2 regions of the Planococcus dechangensis genome follow, and region 1 is predicted to be linked to the other one. Evidence: predicted binding sites of a transcription regulator. Region 1 holds the regulator's gene; the other holds the start of a gene.
What was found. The regulator NrdR, encoded in region 1, represses ribonucleotide reductase genes. The targets are predictions, from matches to a motif close to AACACNATATATNGTGTT.

Region 1 (4,432 bases):
TCATCGAAGCGACGGGGAAATTCAATGCACGCGACAAGGCCGCTCTTCATTTGGAAGCAGGAGCGAAAAAAGTCATCTTGACTGCTCCAGGAAAAAATGAAGACATCACGATCGTCATGGGCGTCAATGATGACAAATTGGACGTCGAAAAACACGACATCATCTCTAATGCCAGCTGCACGACAAATTGCCTGGCGCCTGTCGCGAAAGTGTTGAATGATGCATTCGGAATCGAAAATGGTTTAATGACAACAGTCCATGCTTATACGAACGACCAAAAGAATTTGGACAACCCGCATAAGGATTTGCGCCGTGCGCGTGCTTGTGCGCAGTCGATCATCCCGACCTCCACGGGCGCTGCGAAGGCTTTGTCTTTGGTGCTTCCGGAACTAGAAGGAAAATTGCATGGCTTGGCGCTTCGCGTGCCGACGCCTAACGTTTCGCTTGTCGATCTTGTCGTGGACGTGCAGCAAGACGTGACAGTAGAAGAGGTGAACCGTGCGTTCGCTGATGCTTCTGAAGGCACGCTTGCTGGAATTTTAGATATAACAATGGAGCCGCTCGTGTCGATCGACTTTAATACGAATCCGAAATCAGCAATCGTTGACGGCTTGACGACAATTGTCATGGGCGACCGCAAAGTCAAAGTGCTCGCTTGGTACGACAATGAATGGGGCTACTCAGCACGCGTTGTCGACCTGCTGAAAAAAGTGGCGAATTCGATGGCTGTCGCTTCAAAATAAGCATACGAGATTCCGCTTTTCTTCCTATTGAAGAGCGGAATCTTTTTTTATGTTTCAATATAAAAAATTGCATGATACAGCATTTATTTATTGCAATTGGGAAACATTCATCATATACTATGAATCGTAGCTAAAAACGGCTACCACTTCTCAATTCTATTTATTCGTAGAGCAAGGAATTAGGAGCGTATATTATTATTCTTATGACTGCTTAAAGGGTTAGGACCTCTCTGGACTAACTTTCCCCCGTGGTAGTCAACTTTGAATATTTTGCGCAAAACCAAAATGTTATCAAAGGGGGAAACGAACCATGGAAACTATGGGACGTCACGTAATCGCAGAACTTTGGCAGTGTGATTTTGACAAATTGAACGATATGGATTATATCGAAAAGACTTTTGTTGATGCAGCACTCAAATCAGGTGCGGAGATCCGCGAAGTCGCTTTTCATAAATTTGCACCACAGGGTGTTAGCGGCGTAGTGATCATTTCAGAATCACATTTGACCATTCACAGCTTCCCAGAGCACGGGTACGCAAGTGTAGACGTATACACTTGTGGAGATCTCGATCCAACGATTGCGGCCGATTACATCGCACAAGCTTTGGATTCAAAGCAAAGCGAAGTAACAGAAGTACCGCGTGGCATGGGTCCGGTTGCAGCCGGAATGACTAAAGTGTCACTAACTGTATAATCACTACTAATAAGGCGAAACACAAGCAGAGGAGAAAATCCTCTGCTTTTTTTAATGTTCACGGAAGAATTTTGTTATACTGTTACTACTAGATAGAGAATTTTTGGGGAGATGTCTACCATGAAATGTCCAGCCTGCCAGCATAACGGCACCCGCGTAGTGGATTCGCGGCCAATAGATGAAATGAAATCGATCCGCAGACGACGCGAATGCGAAGCTTGCGGCTATCGTTTTACCACTTTTGAAAAAGTAGAAGAAATGCCGTTGATTGTCGTGAAAAAAGATGGCTCGCGTGAAGAGTTCAGCCGGGAGAAAGTGTTGCGCGGCTTAATCCGTGCTTGTGAAAAACGACCGGTGTCATTGGATGTTCTGGAAAATGTCGTTTTTGATATCGAAAAAGAATTGCGCCGGAGCGGCAACCCGGAAGTGAAGTCTGAAGAAGTCGGGGAACTGGTCATGAACCGTTTAGCCGACATTGATGAAGTCGCCTATGTCCGGTTTGCCTCGGTCTACCGACAGTTTAAAGACATCACCGTGTTTATTGATGAACTGAAAGAACTGCTCGATCGGGATCCCCGGAAAAAAGATAGCAAATAAGGCGGTGACTACATGACTTTATATAAAGAAATCCAACCCGCCGACTTGTATCGTGTGCGCATGCCTTATCCATTTTCCAATTACGATCGCCAATTGCTGACGTTATTGTATCAGCCGATGGTCGGTTCAGCGGCAGTCTCTTTATATTTGACACTATGGGCGGAAGGTGAGGCACGCGGGGAGGATTCGACCCATTACACTTTGATGAATACGCTCGGGACACCGATCAAGGCGATATTCGAATCACGCATACAGCTCGAAGCGATCGGCTTATTGAAAACATATCGGAATGACGGGGAAAACCGTTCATTCATTTATGAGCTATGCCCGCCCCTTGATCCGAAAACCTTTTTTGCAGATCCGCTCTTGTCGATGTTCCTATTCAGCAAAATCGGGGAGACCGCCTACCGTCGCGTGCGAGACCGCTTCCTTGTCCAGACACCTATAGCCTCAAACTACAAAGAAGTATCAAGAACGTTTACTGATATTTTCCAGCCAGTCCATGCCAAAAATGGCTATCCGGCAGATGAAAAAGAGCTGGAGTCACGTACTAGCGGCGATTATCAGATGGACGATGACTTTGATTTTGCGCTATTGCGGCAGGGATTGTCTGAACAGCTTGTGCCGAAGCGTGTGCTGACGGCCTCGATCCGCAAATGGATTGGCAAGCTGGCTTTCTTGTACGGATTCGGCCCGCTCGAGATGCAAAAAGTCATATTGCTCGCAATTGAAGATGATTACAAGCTTGATGCAGAAGCATTGCGGCGGGCAGCTTCTGATTATTATAAGATGACCGTGACGACGACAGCTCCGAAACTCGAACAAATCAAGCAAGTAGAGCCGTCTGTTGACAAGCAGGATTCGCAACAACAACCGGCTACAAAAGAAGATGAGCTGGTCGCATATTTAGAGTCGGCTTCACCGATCCAAGTGCTGAGAGACATTGCGGGCGGCAAAGAACCACTTCCTGCCGATGTCCAGCTAGCCAATCAATTGGTTACACAGCACGGCATGGAACCGGCAGTCGTTAATGTACTGTTGCAATATGTGCTGCTGCGGACAGATATGAAACTGACGAAAGCCTATGTCGAAAAAATCGCCTCGCACTGGCTGCGCAAAAATGTCACGACAGCGAAGCAGGCAATGGACTTTGCAAGAATCGAACATGGTCAGTATATGAAGTGGAAAAACGAAGCGGGTTCTGCACCAAAAAAATCAGCATCGTCCGCACGCAAACCGATCCGTGAAGAAAAACTTCCGGAATGGTTCCTTAAAAAAGATGAAGTGGAAGAGCCGGTGCAAGGCATACCGAGCGAAAAGCTGGAGCAGGAAAAGCAAAAACTGCTTGCGAAACTTGCGCTGAAGAAAAGAAAGGGTGATTAAATGGAACCGATTCGTGAAACGATGAAGCGAGTGGTCAATGCGCCCTCTTTTTCCGAGCGCTATAACGAGATGAAAAAAGAAGTGTTGGAGCATCCAGGAGTTGTTAAATTCCTGAAAGAAAATGACGAGGAAATCGATGAAACGACAGTGGATAAAGGGCTCGGCAAGCTTTATGAATATATCGACCAATCGCATGACTGTAATAAATGCCCTGATCTCGGGGGATGCATCAATCATTTGAAAGGCTTCGAACCGAATTTGGTGCTTGAGCGCGGCAATATCGGCATCTCTTACACGAAATGCCGCTTGAAAACAGCGTATGACAACAAACGCCACGCCTCTTCACTAATCCACAGCATGTACATGCCGAAGGAAGTGATGGCGGCGAGAATTGAAAACTTTGAACTGGATGACCGCCGGCTGCCGGCTTTCCGTGCTGTCGACGACTTTTTGGAAAAAGCGTCCGGCCCGGACTCGCTCCCTGAAAAAGGCTTATACCTATATGGCAAATTCGGGACCGGAAAATCTTATTTGCTCAGTGCGGTCGCGAATGAGTTGGCGGAGATCAACGTCAAAACAGTCCTCGTCTTCGTGCCGGAATTCATGCGTGAAATGAAACAGGCGATCGGCGACCATACACTGCAGGAAAAAATTGAATACGTCAAAAAAGCCGATGTGCTCATGCTCGATGATATCGGTGCGGAAGCGATGTCGAGCTGGACTCGCGACGAAGTGCTCGGTACGATTTTGCATTATCGGATGGCTGAAAAATTGCCGACCTTCATGAGCTCGAACTTCAGTTATTCGGAACTCGCGCATCATTTGACGTATTCCCAGCGCGGTGAAAAAGAAGACTTGAAAGCAGCGCGCATTATGGAGCGCATCGAAGCATTGACCGTTCCGGTGAAACTTGAGGGCGAAAACCGCCGCAAATAGCACCGGAAACTATTGCCTTTTGTTTTTTTTCGTCGTATAGTAAGAACCATCAATAATGATTTACATGCATTGACAAGGA
Region 2 (4,432 bases), on a different contig from region 1:
GCATTTCAATTGGGCTGAACAGTTGGTGCAAGTATTGCAGCCGCCCATTTCTTCTACGGTGCCTTTACGGCACACCGGACAAGTGTCGCCCACTTCAGAACCGATCGACACGTTGGTCGACCGCAAATCCTGGATTGTATCGATTAAAACAATCGGGCGTTTGCCTGTATCTTCTTCGGTATGTTCTTCTTCGAAAGTATTTTCTTCCGCTTTCAGGGTCAGCACTTGCGAATCACGGCTGCCGTCGACATAAACCGTTCCGCCTTTCGCGCCGCCTTTGTACAAGCGCTCATAAACGCCTTCGACTTGCTCGACTGTATAGCCTTTCGGTGCATTGACGGTTTTGGAGATCGACGAGTCGATCCAACGCTGGATAATGCACTGGACGTCAGCGTGAGCTTCAGGTGCGAGGTCCATCGATGTGACAAACGCTTTCGGTAAATTGTCTTCGTCCGCATCCGGGTTGTTCTTCAAGTATTCACGGACAATGTCCGCTTTTACTTCGATGAATTTCCCGAGACGTCCACTGCGGTAGTAAGTAAAGGAATAATATGGCTCAAGCCCTGTCGAGACGCCTACCATAGTGCCGGTAGAACCAGTCGGCGCCACCGTCAATAGGTGTGAGTTGCGAATGCCTTTAGCCAATACTGCTTCGCGGATTTCTTCCGGCATGTCTTGCATAAAGCCAGTTTCCGTGAAAGCACGGCGCAATTTTTGCGTTTCTTCTTCTGTTTTGCCGATGAGGAATGGGAAGCTGCCGCGCTCTTCAGCGAGTTCGGTTGAAGCTTCGTATGCCGCGACTGCAATTGTCTTAAAGATCTCATCGACTAGTTCGTTGCCTTCAGGCGAACCGTATTCACGATCTGTATAGATAAGTAAATCGGCCAGCCCCATGACGCCAAGCCCTACGCGGCGTTCGCCAAGTGCTTGGACTCGGTTTTCTTCGAGGAAATAAGGAGTGGCATCGATGACGTTGTCCTGCATGCGGACACCGACGCGTACCGTTTCCTTCAATGCTTCGAAATCGACCTGTTTTGTTTTCGGGTCTGCAAAACGCGCCAAGTTGACCGCTGCCAAGTTGCAGACGGAATAAGGTGCCAGCGGCTGTTCGCCGCAAGGATTGGTAGCGACAACTTTTTGTCCGTATGCAGCAGCGTTGGTTTTTTCATTGGCATTATCGATGAAGAAAATACCCGGTTCTGCAGAGTAGGTTGCGCAAACATTGATCAAATTCCATAGTTCACGCGCCTTGATTGTGCGGTATGTGCGTACTTTATGGCCAAGGCGTTCCCATTCACGGACATCGCCGATTTTATGCCATTGTTCGTTGTAGTTTGCCATTTCCTCTTTTGAATAGCTTTCGACTGCCGGGAAGCGCAAGTCAAAGTCCTCGTCGTTTTCAACAGCTGTCATAAAGTCGCTCGTCAAAGTGATCGAAATATTGGCACCGGTCAAGAACTCTTCGTTATGGACAGTGTACGTACCGCCGTCGCGCAATTTTGTTTCGGCATCACGCATGATTTTTTCGTTAAAGCCGCCCATGCCCGGAATTGCCCGGTAATTAAGCAAGCCTTGATACATCGCTTGTTCCTGTTCGGTCAATGGTTTGAACTTCAATTTGTCGTGAGCAAGTGTCTTAATGGTTTCGTCTTCGCTGTTTTCAATCAAATAGCGGAGGATGCGCGGGTTCTGCATCTTCGAAATGATGAATTCCGCGATATCCGGATGCCAATCAGCCAGCATGATCATCTGTGCACCACGGCGCGATCCGCCCTGTTCGACAAGGTGAGTCAGCTTAGCGATATCATCCAGCCAGGAAACCGAGCCGGAAGATTTGCCGTTGACGCCTCTCGCAAGCGTATTGCGCGGACGCAATGTCGATCCGTTTGTACCGACGCCGCCGCCCCGGCTCATGATTTCCATTACTTGCTTGCGGTGGTCTGAGATGCCTTCACGAGAATCGGCAACGAACGGCATGACGTAGCAGTTGAAATACGTGACATCAGTATCGGCTCCTGCTCCGTAAAGAACGCGTCCTGCGGGAACAAAATTCAAGCCGACGAGCTGCTCATAAAATTTCGTGAACCATTCGCTTTGTTTTTCCGGTGTTTTTTCGACTGCCGACAAGCCTGTTGCGTTGCGCTTGGCGATTTGTTCGTAAAACACTTCGAGCGGTTTTTCGATGACATCGATCGGGCGGGTGACGATGCCTTTATCGGCTTCATCGGAATTATCGATCGCACTGCGGTAATCTTCCTCGATCCAGACGCGCGCTTTATTCGCTTCGCGGTCGATCGACACGATATAGCCAAGGCCGCGCGCCGGGAATTTCGGGTCTTCCTTTACTGTTAGGACAACAAAATCGCCTGCTTTCAATGTTTCCTTGCTCGTGTCCTTGAAGGAGTAACGGTCGATCATGACCAAACGGGAAACGCCTTTATGCGTTTTCTTCATTTCTTTCGTGACAGCGTGGACTTGCGGAAAAGCCTCGATGTCTTTGTTCAGGGATTGGATATTCAATGTGTAATCGGATTGTGTGGCGGATACCATTTGACAAATCCTCCTTTATAATATATGGAGTAAACACTATATATAGTATTAATACATTTCCCATAATACTATATATTGAAACTCGCTCGCAATAACATTTTTCTGATGGAAATTTTACAAAGTCGATTAAACGAGCAATGGCAAGGCTTTTCAATATTTGTCGAAATAAAAATGAGACAAAAGACACGTACGTTCGCATAAAACTGTATAAAAATTATTTTTTTCTTTTTCGCATCACTTGACAAAACAGGGCGACCAATAACCCTTTGTTAAATCGTGACTTGCAGCGCAATTGGCTGCTCTTCACAGAATTGTCTCTGTTTTAACGCGATTCCTTCAACATAGTCATTGAATATCCTGCGCCTTATCTCTTATAATGAATTAAGTATAGAAAGGGGCAACAACAGTGGAATTTTTGTATATCACATTAGGTGTCGTCATCGCCATCCTTATTTTTGCGGTCATCTCTTTTTTCCGCATTCGCAAAGCGGTCACCGATTTGAACCAGGAAGAATTTATCCAAGGCTATCGAAAAGCCCAGCTGATCGATGTCCGGGAGCCGAAGGACTTCGCGGCCGGCCATATTTTAGGGGCCCGCAATATTCCTCAAACGCAAATGCGCCAGCGCTATAAGGAAATCCGCATCGACAAGCCGGTCTATTTATATGACCAAAACGGAGCCCGCAGCGGACGAGCTGCTGTGTTCCTGAAGAAAAAAGGCTATGATCAATTGTTCCAATTGCAAGGCGGCTTTAAAAAATGGACAGGCAAAGTCAAATCCAAATAATAAAAAATCCCCGTGAGCAAAAGCTCCCGGGGATTTTTTTATGTCTTGCCGCTATGAAGTTCAGTGGCACGTCGAACAAACAGCGGAATGAGAAAACCCGCTGTTTTGTTCGTTGCTCTTTATTCGGTTTCGTTTGGCTTCTGGTAACGGAGAATCGGCTTGCGTGCCGCTTTCGTTTCGTCTAAACGATTGATGACCGTCGTATGTGGCGCATTTTGGACGATTTCTGGGTTTTCTTCGACTTCGCGCGCAATTTGTATCATCGCGTCGATAAAGTCATCGAGCGTTTCTTTTGACTCGGTTTCCGTCGGCTCGATCATCATTCCCTCTTCAACGTTGAGCGGGAAATAGATTGTCGGCGGATGGTAACCGAAGTCAAGCAGGCGCTTTGCCATATCAAGTGTCCGCACGCCGAGTTTCTTCTGGCGGCGCCCACTGAGCACGAACTCATGCTTGCAATGGCGGTCGTATGGCAAGTCGAAATGAGGCTGCAATCTGCGCATCATGTAATTGGCGTTCAGTACAGCGTACTCGGTTACTTTCTTCAAGCCGTCTGGTCCCATCGTGCGGATATACGTATACGCACGGACATTGATCCCGAAGTTTCCATAAAACGGCTTGACGCGACCGATGGAATCCGGACGATCGTAATCAAATGTATAGACGTCACCTTTTTTGATAAGCAACGGCTTCGGCAAATAAGGGATCAGATCAGCGCTTACGCCGACAGGTCCTGATCCTGGGCCGCCTCCGCCATGGGGGCCAGTAAATGTTTTGTGCAAGTTCAAATGCACCACATCAAAGCCCATATCGCCCGGGCGTGCTTTTGACATGACGGCGTTCAAGTTCGCGCCGTCATAATAAAGCTTGCCGCCGACGCCATGGATAATCGCGGCCATCTCCAAAATATCCTCCTCGAACAAGCCTAATGTGTTCGGGTTGGTCAGCATGAGCGCTGCGGTATCCTCGCCGACAACGCGCTTCAGGTCTTCAAGGTCGACAAGCCCGTGCTCGTTCGACTTGACCGTGACCGTTTCAAATCCGGCGACCGTCGCGGAAGCGGGGTTTGTGCCATGTGCCGAATCCGGTACGATG

Region 2: a site for NrdR is predicted at 2,583-2,600, ahead of ACFO5U_RS04020 (vitamin B12-dependent ribonucleotide reductase). Genes of this name have one in related genera too.

What each region holds. Positions count from the first base shown of each region.
Region 1 is NZ_JBHSGL010000016.1:109,382-113,813, forward strand. It holds gene ACFO5U_RS16885 (glyceraldehyde-3-phosphate dehydrogenase) at 1-743, shown strand, start outside; gene speD (adenosylmethionine decarboxylase) at 1,054-1,437, shown strand; gene nrdR (transcriptional regulator NrdR) at 1,558-2,034, shown strand; gene ACFO5U_RS16900 (replication initiation and membrane attachment family protein) at 2,047-3,417, shown strand; gene dnaI (primosomal protein DnaI) at 3,418-4,353, shown strand.
Region 2 is NZ_JBHSGL010000005.1:195,600-200,031, reverse strand. It holds gene ACFO5U_RS04020 (vitamin B12-dependent ribonucleotide reductase) at 1-2,550, opposite strand, end outside; gene ACFO5U_RS04015 (rhodanese-like domain-containing protein) at 2,957-3,337, shown strand; gene gcvPB (aminomethyl-transferring glycine dehydrogenase subunit GcvPB) at 3,457-4,432, opposite strand, start outside.